DNA from 2 places in the Bacillus halotolerans genome. Region 2 is predicted to be linked to the other one. Evidence: a T-box and tRNA genes for the amino acid it is inferred to sense, from the RefSeq annotation. Region 2 holds a T-box; the other holds one or more tRNA genes.
What was found. The T-box of region 2 lies ahead of glyQ (glycine--tRNA ligase subunit alpha). A T-box ahead of a tRNA ligase gene usually reads a tRNA of that ligase, here a tRNA-Gly.

Region 1: it has a tRNA-Gly gene. The T-box ahead of glyQ (glycine--tRNA ligase subunit alpha) is inferred to sense a tRNA for this amino acid. The anticodon was not compared.

What each region holds. Positions count from the first base shown of each region.
Region 1 covers NZ_CP029364.1:1,365,141-1,371,042, reverse strand. Annotated here, with positions in the region: gene DIC78_RS06905 (ROK family protein) at 1-356, shown strand, start outside; gene manA (mannose-6-phosphate isomerase, class I) at 353-1,300, shown strand; gene DIC78_RS06895 (mannan endo-1,4-beta-mannosidase) at 1,320-2,408, shown strand; gene DIC78_RS06890 (manganese catalase family protein) at 2,466-3,320, opposite strand; tRNA gene DIC78_RS06885 (tRNA-Arg) at 3,656-3,732, shown strand; tRNA gene DIC78_RS06880 (tRNA-Gly) at 3,746-3,819, shown strand; rRNA gene DIC78_RS06875 (16S ribosomal RNA) at 3,988-5,537, shown strand; rRNA gene DIC78_RS06870 (23S ribosomal RNA) at 5,707-5,902, shown strand, end outside.
Region 2 covers NZ_CP029364.1:3,647,572-3,653,473, reverse strand. Annotated here, with positions in the region: gene DIC78_RS18805 (pyruvate, water dikinase regulatory protein) at 1-493, opposite strand, end outside; gene ccpN (transcriptional regulator CcpN) at 519-1,157, opposite strand; gene glyS (glycine--tRNA ligase subunit beta) at 1,291-3,330, opposite strand; gene glyQ (glycine--tRNA ligase subunit alpha) at 3,323-4,210, opposite strand; T-box leader at 4,293-4,467, opposite strand; gene recO (DNA repair protein RecO) at 4,507-5,274, opposite strand; gene DIC78_RS18780 (YqzL family protein) at 5,311-5,454, opposite strand; gene era (GTPase Era) at 5,598-5,902, opposite strand, start outside.

The DNA of each region.
Region 1 (5,902 bases), 1.9 Mb from region 2:
CTGCTATAGAGTCACGATGGGGAAAAAAGGCCGCAGATTTATCACATGTTAATGAGGTCTGGGAACTTGAAGGATATTACATTGCGCAGGCGCTGGCACAATATATCCTCATCCTGGCACCAAAAAAAATTATTCTTGGCGGCGGCGTCATGAATCAGAGTCAGCTGCTCCCTTATATATATCAATATGTACCTAAAATAATGAACAGCTACTTTAATTTTTCTGAATTATCAGAAAGTATAAATGAGTATATTGTAGCTCCCCATTTAGGCAGAAATGCCGGAATCATCGGAACGTTTGTTTTAGCCGATCAGGCATTAAAAGCAGAAGAAGCATCCGGGGAGGTTCCATCATGAAGCATCCTTTATTTTTAGAGCCGATTTTTAAAGAAAGGATATGGGGCGGCACAGCGCTTCGTGATAGATTCGGCTACAGCATCCCTTCAGAAAAAACTGGTGAATGCTGGGCTGTCTCGGCCCATGCCAATGGATCATCGACTGTTCAAAATGGCCGGTTGGCAGGAAAAACCCTAGATCAAGTGTGGAAAGAATGCCCGGAGTTTTTCGGCTTTCCTCAAAGAAGCGTGTTTCCATTACTGGTGAAAGTACTTGATGCCAACATGGACCTTTCTGTACAAGTGCATCCTGGTGATCATTATGCCATGGTGCACGAAAACGGAGACCTCGGAAAAACAGAGTGCTGGTATATTATTGATTGCAAAGAAGGGGCAGAACTGATTTTGGGACATCACGCAAGCACGAAGGAAGAATTCAAACAGCTTATAGAAAGCGGTGACTGGAACGGACTGCTTAGGCGCATCAACATAAAGCCAGGAGATTTCTTTTATGTTCCAAGCGGCACGCTGCATGCATTGTGTGAGGGCACCCTCGTCCTTGAAATTCAGCAAAATTCTGATACCACATATCGAGTATACGATTATGATCGCTGTAATGACCATGGCCAAAAAAGGGATCTCCATATAGAAAAAGCTATGGAAGTCGTAAACATACCGCATGCGGATTCTGAACCAATACCGGCGGTGAAAGAAATGAAGGATGCCGTGATTACGTCTTATGTTCAGTCAGATTATTTCTCAGTTTACAAATGGAATGTCAGCGGCAAGCCGGTTTTTCCTACTCCTCAAACCTATTTGCTATGCAGTGTTGTCGAAGGCTCAGGGATTATAGAAAACAACGGTGTGCAGTATGAATGCAAGAAAGGCTCACACTTTATTTTGCCTGCCCATTTTGGCGAGTTTTCAATAGAAGGAACTTGCGAGCTGATCATATCTCATCCTTAATAAGAACGGAGGAATTTCTGTGTTAAAGAAACCTATCATCTGTTTGTTCATCTTATTTTTATTTGCGCCTGCCGTTTTGGCTGAGCCGATCCGAGCACATACTGTGTCACCTGTTAATCCTAAAGCACAGCAGACAACAAAAGATCTGATGAATTGGCTCGTCCACCTGCCGAATCGTTCTGAAAACAGAGTGCTTTCCGGTGCGTTTGGCGGTTACAGTCATGACACATTCTCCATGGCCGAAGCAGAAAGAATCCGAAGCTCAGCCGGACAATCACCTGCCATTTACGGCTGTGATTACGCGAGGGGATGGCTTGAAACCTCAAACATTGAAGATTCTATAGACGTAAGCTGCAACAGTGATTTAATTTCGTATTGGAAAAGCGGAGGGATTCCGCAGATCAGTCTGCATCTAGCGAATCCTGCTTATCAGTCAGGACATTTTAAAACACCGATTACCAACGAACAGTATAAAAAACTGTTAGACTCTTCTACAACAGAGGGGAAGCGGCTGAATGCCATGCTCAGCAAAATTGCTGACGGACTTCAAGAGCTGGAAAACCAAGGCGTACCCGTTCTGTTCAGGCCGCTGCATGAGATGAACGGCGAGTGGTTTTGGTGGGGCCTTACGTCATATAATCAAAAGGATGATGAAAGAATCTACTTATATAAACAGCTCTACATCAAAATCTATCATTATATGACTGACGAAAAAGGATTGGATCATTTATTGTGGGTTTACTCTCCCGACGCTAATCGAGATTTTAAAACAGATTTTTACCCTGGAGCTTCATACGTAGATATAGTTGGGTTAGATGCATACTTTCAAGATCCATATTCGATAAGCGGATACGACCAGCTGACAGCACTTAATAAACCATTTGCCTTCACAGAAGTTGGTCCGCAAACAGCAAACGGCAGCTTTGATTACAGCCTGTTTATGAGTGCGATAAAACAAAAATACCCTAAAACCACTTATTTTCTGGCCTGGAATGATGAATGGAGCCCGGCTGTGAACAGAGGCGCTTCTGCTCTCTACAATGATAGCTGGACATTAAATAAGGGAGAAGTATGGAACGGTGATACGCTAACACCTATAGTTGAATAAAAAACGTTTTACATTAATAAAAGGTTCTCAAGGATATCCTTGAGAACCTTTTGATCATCAGGCGTTCATATCCCCTAAGCCGGGACTATGTTCATTCGGCATTTCCGGAAGAAACGGAACAGGAAATCCAGCCGGAGGTTCAGTTACTTGCAGCTCGCCGCCATTTCTGCTTGGAGATTTTCCTTGAAAGATCTCTGCAATTCTTGTTTCATCTAATCTGAAGTTAAACTGTACATTATGGTAGCCTAATTCAACATACTTTCTGCACTCTGGATATTTATTAATGTCGTAATTCGGTACTGGAAAAAGCTTAGCCCAGTCAACGCCCAAAGTCTCAAGCGCTTTAGCGAAAGCATTTTGATGAGCATTGTCACGAACAATAAGAAAAGCGAGTGTTTCCCGGAACGTCTGATTAGAGCTCATTTCATAGATTCTTGTTTTTTGGAGAACACCAGTAGACTCAAGCAACAAGTTATCCAACAGGTCAGTGATTAAGTTTCCGTGATTATACACCCACGACGCGTTCCAAGGATTGCCGCCCGCATCAACAGGGAGTGAACTCTGTGCGCCAATAATGTAATGATGAGGGTTAGCATGTTTAACTGCTTCATCAAGGGGGGCGTGATCTATACCCTGGCTGCCGACTCCAGCACCGCCTGATTCATCCAACAAAGCATTGATTGTATTTTGCACAAGCTCTACATGGGCAATTTCTTCTAAGAAGATGCCGCGCAGCAAATCACGATATTGTTTCTGCTTTCCTCTGAAATTGGAGCTTTGAAAGAAATATTGCATCATTGTACGCATTTCTCCGTAATGTCCGCCTAATATTTCCTGCAGTACTTTAGCTGCGGCCGGATCTGGCTTATCGGGTTTAATGATATTGATTAGTTCTTCTTTGTAGTAAAACATAACACGCCTCTTTTCTTATTTATTTTGTTTTTTATATCATCTGTACAATCAGATAAACTATACGGACTAACCAACAGCTGAAAAGAAAATGAGAAAAATGAAACAAAAACATAGAAAAGTGTTGACCGATAAAAAAACACATGGTATATTATTAAACGTCGCTGATGAACAGCACAGAACAAAATGAAAAACAAAAAAGTTTTTCGAAGGTGTTTACAAACACTTCAGAATGTGTATAATAGATAAAGTCGAATCAAAAAGATTTGAAAAAACATTCGAAAAAACATCTTGACTTTAACATCAATTAATAGTATGATAGTTAAGTCGCTCGATAAGCGCCCGTAGCTCAATTGGATAGAGCGTTTGACTACGGATCAAAAGGTTAGGGGTTCGACTCCTCTCGGGCGCGCCAATATAATATACATGCGGGTGTAGTTTAGTGGTAAAACCTCAGCCTTCCAAGCTGATGTCGTGAGTTCGATTCTCATCACCCGCTCCATTATTTCTTGAATGATCTTTGAAAACTAAACAAGACAAAACGTACCTGTTAATTCAAGTTTTATTATAAATCGCACAGCGATGTGCGTAGTCAGTCAAACTGAGGTCTGCACGATGCAGATCACGCAGATGTTGCCACAGGATGTGGTGAACTTAATCTGCGATCCATTTATCGGAGAGTTTGATCCTGGCTCAGGACGAACGCTGGCGGCGTGCCTAATACATGCAAGTCGAGCGGACAGATGGGAGCTTGCTCCCTGATGTTAGCGGCGGACGGGTGAGTAACACGTGGGTAACCTGCCTGTAAGACTGGGATAACTCCGGGAAACCGGGGCTAATACCGGATGCTTGTTTGAACCGCATGGTTCAAACATAAAAGGTGGCTTCGGCTACCACTTACAGATGGACCCGCGGCGCATTAGCTAGTTGGTGAGGTAACGGCTCACCAAGGCAACGATGCGTAGCCGACCTGAGAGGGTGATCGGCCACACTGGGACTGAGACACGGCCCAGACTCCTACGGGAGGCAGCAGTAGGGAATCTTCCGCAATGGACGAAAGTCTGACGGAGCAACGCCGCGTGAGTGATGAAGGTTTTCGGATCGTAAAGCTCTGTTGTTAGGGAAGAACAAGTACCGTTCGAATAGGGCGGTACCTTGACGGTACCTAACCAGAAAGCCACGGCTAACTACGTGCCAGCAGCCGCGGTAATACGTAGGTGGCAAGCGTTGTCCGGAATTATTGGGCGTAAAGGGCTCGCAGGCGGTTCCTTAAGTCTGATGTGAAAGCCCCCGGCTCAACCGGGGAGGGTCATTGGAAACTGGGGAACTTGAGTGCAGAAGAGGAGAGTGGAATTCCACGTGTAGCGGTGAAATGCGTAGAGATGTGGAGGAACACCAGTGGCGAAGGCGACTCTCTGGTCTGTAACTGACGCTGAGGAGCGAAAGCGTGGGGAGCGAACAGGATTAGATACCCTGGTAGTCCACGCCGTAAACGATGAGTGCTAAGTGTTAGGGGGTTTCCGCCCCTTAGTGCTGCAGCTAACGCATTAAGCACTCCGCCTGGGGAGTACGGTCGCAAGACTGAAACTCAAAGGAATTGACGGGGGCCCGCACAAGCGGTGGAGCATGTGGTTTAATTCGAAGCAACGCGAAGAACCTTACCAGGTCTTGACATCCTCTGACAATCCTAGAGATAGGACGTCCCCTTCGGGGGCAGAGTGACAGGTGGTGCATGGTTGTCGTCAGCTCGTGTCGTGAGATGTTGGGTTAAGTCCCGCAACGAGCGCAACCCTTGATCTTAGTTGCCAGCATTCAGTTGGGCACTCTAAGGTGACTGCCGGTGACAAACCGGAGGAAGGTGGGGATGACGTCAAATCATCATGCCCCTTATGACCTGGGCTACACACGTGCTACAATGGACAGAACAAAGGGCAGCGAAACCGCGAGGTTAAGCCAATCCCACAAATCTGTTCTCAGTTCGGATCGCAGTCTGCAACTCGACTGCGTGAAGCTGGAATCGCTAGTAATCGCGGATCAGCATGCCGCGGTGAATACGTTCCCGGGCCTTGTACACACCGCCCGTCACACCACGAGAGTTTGTAACACCCGAAGTCGGTGAGGTAACCTTTATGGAGCCAGCCGCCGAAGGTGGGACAGATGATTGGGGTGAAGTCGTAACAAGGTAGCCGTATCGGAAGGTGCGGCTGGATCACCTCCTTTCTAAGGATATTTACGGAATATAAGACCTTGGGTCTTATAAACAGAACGTTCCCTGTCTTGTTTAGTTTTGAAGGATCATTCCTTCGAAACGTGTTCTTTGAAAACTAGATAACAGTAGACATCACATTCAATTAGTAACACAAGATATCACATAGTGATTCTTTTTAACGGTTAAGTTAGAAAGGGCGCACGGTGGATGCCTTGGCACTAGGAGCCGATGAAGGACGGGACGAACACCGATATGCTTCGGGGAGCTGTAAGCAAGCTTTGATCCGGAGATTTCCGAATGGGGAAACCCACCACTCGTAATGGAGTGGTATCCATATCTGAATTCATAGGATATGAGAAGGCAGACCCGGGGAACT
Region 2 (5,902 bases):
CAAGATATTGAGATAACGGTGTTTTAGAGGTTCTCGATACACCGATCAAAACGATATCAGCTTTTAAAATGCCTCGTGGGTCACGCCCATCATCGTATTTAACAGCAAATTCAATCGCTTCGACCTTTTTGAAATAATCTTCATCAAGCTGGCGGACCCGTCCCGGTTCATATTTCGCCGTTAAACCGTAGGCTGTTTCCATTTTATCAATTAACGGGCCGATAATATCATAATATAAAACATTTGCTTTTTCCGCTTCGGCAATCAAATATTCTCTTATTTCCGGCACCACAAGTGTAAAACAGATAATGCCTCCATCTGCTTTTGCAAGTGAAATCACTTCATTGATAGTGCCAATGTCTTCAACATAAGGAATTCTTCTTACATGTGTATCATCCGCTGAGCCGTTAAATTGGCTTAATGCAGCTTTGACTACCAATTCGGCCGTTTCACCGACGGAATCCGATACAACATAGATGATGCGGTTATTCATATTATCCCCCCGTTAGTCTGCGCTCTTATAGGATTTCATTTTCTGATAAACTGACAAGTATTTTGGTCATATTTGTTTTCGTCACTCTGCCGATCACTTCATATCCTTTATCGGTATCTTTGATGACAGGCAGCGCATCGATTTGTTTTTCAATTAAGTGCTTTGCAATGTCCATCACATAATCCTCGCGTCTGCACACTGTAATATTCGGCATTCTAGTCATAATAATGTGCACAGGGACAGAAGTAAGCTCCTGCTGGCCGATGCTGGCTCGTAGTAAATCCTTTCGTGAAAGCACTCCGACTAAAACAGCATCACGGTCCACTACAAACAGAGTACCTACATCTTCTAAAAACATGGTGCAAATCGCATCATATACAGAAACGTTCTCGTGAATAACAACGGGGATAGATTGAAAGTCTTTCACCTGAAGCTTTTTCAGTTTATCTGCCAAAAGCTGCGTGCCGGTTTTTCCAGTATAGAAATAACCGACTCTCGGGCGCGCCTCAAGGAAACCTGACATGGTGAGTATGGCTAAATCCGGACGCAGTGTTGCTCTTGTTAAATTCAGCTGTTCGGCAATATGCTCCCCTGTAATCGGTCCGTTTTCTTTTACAATCTGCAAAATATGTTCTTGCCGTTTATTTAGTTCGATCGTACTCACCACCTTTTCACTTCGTATCTATGTAAAGAAATAATAAACCATATTATAACGTAAATGCTTTGTAATCAAACAAAAAAACTTTCAAATGGGGAAAAGACGATTACCGATCACACAGCAACCGCCTTTTCTTTCTTTATTTTACAATAAGGGCATTCATATTAGCAAAGGACTTGATCTGATCCGCCAAGCTTACCATTTGCGCTAATCGGTTTGCCTTTAATGTCTCATTATCAGCAATAACCATCGTATGGTCGAAATAAGCATCAATCGGTTCCTTCAAGGCCGCAAGGGAAGTAAGTGCCGCCTCATAATCCTTTTTGCTGAAGCTTTCCTGCAGATTTTGTTTAGCAGTTTGATAAGCTTCGTACAGCTTCGCTTCGTATTCATTTTCGAATAAATCAGGCTGAATTTCCGCGCGAACTCCTTTTTTGCTGATAGAAATCACTCGGCCTAAAGCTTCTGCTGTTTCCTTAAAGCCTGGCGCACCCAGTTTTTGTTCCAGCACTTGTGCTTTGTGGAGCGCCGAATATGGCTCAAGCTCAGAGCTTTCCAGCACGGCATCTATTACATCATGTCTGATCTGCTCCGCATTTAAGACGTATTTTAGACGCTGAGTGAAGAAATCTAACAGTTCGGTTTCTTTTTCGGTTTGTACGAAAGTCAGCAGCTCTTCAAACGAAATGCCCCAGTTCCGGTCAAGCAGAATAGCGACAATCCCGCTCGCTTGGCGGCGCAAACCGTAAGGATCCTGTGAACCAGTCGGAATGACGCCAATAGAGAAGAAGGATGCGATTGTATCCAGCTTATCCGCCATGGCAACTACCGCCCCAGTGAAAGTGGAAGGCGTTTCTCCGCCTGCAGATCTAGGCATATAGTGTTCGTTGACAGCTGCGGCTACAGCATCATGTTCGCCAAGCATTCTCGCATACTTTTCACCCATAATTCCTTGAAGCTCAGGGAACTCATATATCATGTGTGTCACAAGGTCGAATTTAGAAATTTCAGCAGCACGTTTCACATGTTTTAATGTATCTTCATCAGCTTGAAGACGGACAGCAAGCTTCTCTGCGATCGCTGTTACTCTTCTTACCTTATCAGCAAGAGAGCCAAGCTCTTCATGGAACACAATGTTTTCAAGCTTCTTCACATTTTCATCAATGTTCAGTTTCTGGTCTTCCTTGTAGAAGAAAGAAGCATCTGACAAACGAGCACGCAGCACTTTTTCATTGCCTCGTGCGACATTTTCGATCGCGTGGCTGTTTCCGTTACGGACTGTGATAAAGTAAGGCAGCAAATCTCCGTTTTTGTCTTTAACAGGGAAATAGCGCTGATGCTCTTTCATTGTCGTTACAAGCACTTCCTCAGGAATGGACAGAAACTCAGATTCAAATGAGCCGTAAAGAGCCGTCGGATATTCTACTAAATGATTGACTTCATCAAGGAGATCCTCGTCAACCGGAATACTCCAATTGTTTTCTTCGGCCATTGCTTCCAGCTGCGATTGAATCATCTGTTTGCGAACATTTGGATCAGCAATAACATGCTGCTGTTTCAGCTGTTCTTCATAACTTGAAGGTGATTCAATAGACACTTCATGCCCCAGGAACCGGTGCCCCTGTGTCGTCCGGCCTGACTCAACATTTGTGATTGCAAACGGAATGACATCCTGGCCAAATAAAGCGACAATCCATTTAATCGGACGGATATAACGCAGATCTTCATTTCCCCATCTCATGTTTTTCGGGAAATGGAGGCTTGTAATTAAGCTGTTCAGTTCAGGCAGAAGCGTTTTGGTTTCTTGTCCTGCTTGGAATTTTTGCACAAAAACATATTCCGTGCCTTTTATTTCTTTCATGTACAAGTCTTCCACGCTGGCACCTTGGCCTTTTGAAAACCCAATCGCCGCTTTTGTCCAGTTGCCGTCAGCATCAAGGGCGATTTTTTTTGCAGGCCCTTTTGCTTCTTCTTTTATATCATCCTGCTTTTCTGCTACACCCTTTACTAAAACAGCAAGGCGTCTCGGTGTATTAAAAAGCTTCACTTCACCGTGTACAATATTTTTTTCTGCAAGCCAGCCTGTCAGCTTTTCGCCCAGCTGAACCATGCTTTCATTCAAAAAGCGCGCCGGCATTTCCTCTAATCCGATCTCTAAAAGTAAATCCTGTTTACTCATGAGAAGAACCCTCCCCTTTAAGCATTGGGAACCCTAGTTTTTCTCGTTCCTCATAATAGGTTTTTGCGACTTTTCTTGCTAAATTCCGCACTCTTCCGATATAGCCTGTCCGCTCTGTAACAGAGATTGCCCCTTTGGCGTCAAGAAGGTTGAATGTGTGCGAGCATTTAAGCACGTAGTCATATGCGGGATGCACAAGACCGTTATCCATTTGCTTGATCGCTTCTTTTTCATACGTGCTGAATAATTGGAACAGCATATCAACGTCAGATGTTTCAAATGTATAAACGGAATGCTCGTACTCAGCCATCATAAATAAATCTTTCACAGTAAACCCTGACGTCCACTCAAGATCAAATACATTTTCTTTATCCTGTATATAAGAGGCCAGACGCTCAATTCCATATGTAATTTCCACGGAAACAGGCTTACACTCAAGTCCCCCAACCTGCTGGAAATACGTGAATTGTGTAATTTCCATTCCGTCAAGCCAGACTTCCCAGCCAAGACCCGCACAGCCTAAAGACGGATTCTCCCAGTTGTCCTCAACAAAACGGATGTCATGCTCAAGCGGATCAATTCCGAGAGCGCGCAAAGAGTCTAAATACAGCTCTTGAATGTTATCAGGTGATGGTTTAATGATGACCTGAAATTGATGATGCTGATAGAGTCTGTTCGGGTTTTCTCCGTATCGGCCGTCAGCTGGGCGTCTTGACGGCTCAACGTAAGCCACTTTCCACGGCTCAGGACCGATACTGCGCAAAAATGTATACGGGCTCATCGTGCCGGCCCCTTTTTCTACATCGTATGCCTGCATGAGCACACAGCCTTCATTAGACCAATGCTTCTGCAGGGTTAGAATCATGTCTTGAATATTCATTTCAAGCACCTCCACTTTTCTTTCATAAAATTGCTGCGGCAGCAACCAAAAAACTCCCGTCTCTATGCTTGCCAGCCGCAAACATAGGGACGAGAGTTCTCCCGCGGTTCCACCCTAGTTGCTGAGAACAAAATCCCAGCCTCTTTTTTAAAATTGCTCAAGAATGCCTTTCGTTGCGCGCTCATCCTTAGCTTACACCGTCCTAAGGTCGCTTTTATGAGGTAAACGCAAGTACTTCTTTCTCTCACTGCAACATATTTTATAATAAATGATCATATAAAAAGATGGGCCATATGTCAACTTTTGTTTTCACCCATAAGATGTTTCATGCTCTCCATTTGATCTAAAAAACGCTTCGATTTCAGATAAACCCCTGAATATTCTTCGTAGTACAAGTCAATAACTTGCTTTAATTCATTTTTCGTTTCCTGCTTTAAAGATACATTGCCAATCCTTGAAAGATCGAAGTAATAAAACAGTCTCAAAAGCCTTGCCGTTTGCGGTTTAATCGGCACCTTGTAAGGGTCTTTGTCAAAGCAGCGGTGGCAAATAAAACCGTTATCGCGAACAGAAAAATGGAATGTCCCATCCTGGCTTTTACAATGCACACAGTGATTAAGCTCAGGATACAGTCCCATCACAGCAAGCATCTTCATTTGAACAATGAAGGTAATAACATCCGGGTCTGTTCCTTCGTCAAGCTGTTTAAAGGATTCTAAAATAAATTCAAACAAATAGGGATTTGGTTTTTTTTCTTCTGTGCCTTTGTCAACGAGCTCAGCAATAAAAGCTGCATATGCAGTTAAAAACAAATCCTCTCTGATGCCTCTCATGCTGAGGATCATTTCACCCTGCTGAAGGGTTCCGAGGCCTGTTGTTTTCTGCATTAGGAATGAACCATACAAAAAGGACTGGCTGACTGCTGATAAACGGCTGTTCGGTTTTTTGGCTCCTCTGGCCATAACACCTATTTTTCCGTGTTCTCTTGTCAGTAAAGTAACAATTTTATTCGTCTCTCCGTAATCATTGGTACGAAGAACGATTCCTTCACATTTTGTCAGCATTTCCGCACCTTCCTAAAACAGGAGCGGTCAAGAGGTCTATAAAATTGGAAAATCAAATCGGGCTAGCTCATCTTCTAGTTCTTCGGGTCTTTCCATGTTCTCTTTTTCCAGTTCTTTAAAAAGAAGATACGTATCAACATTTCCTGTTTGAGAAAATACGTTCCAGGTAAAATTCAACACAAGAAACCCACCTTTCTGTAGTTAAACTAGCTTACCTAAACTCCAAATTCTTACCTTTATCTTGACCAGATGTCCTCCATTTCATGTTAAACAAAATTTGCTAATGTATCCCTGTTCATGTGAGATAATGACACAGCAAGTGATTAATATTCATCCTCTTTAAAGCCGAAGTCGCGAAGCTGGGACATTTTGTTACGCCAGTCTTTCTGCACTTTTACCCACAATTCTAGATAGACGCGAGAACCTAAGAGGGCCTCGATATCCGCTCTCGCTCTTTTTCCGACTTCTTTCAGCAGGCTGCCTTTTTTCCCGATGACAATGCCTTTTTGAGAATCCCGTTCGACCACAATTGTTGCCGCCACGTGCACGGATCCGTTGTCCTGCCCTTTAATCGATTCGATGCTTACCGCAATGCTGTGCGGGATCTCTTCCCTTGTCAGATGCAGCA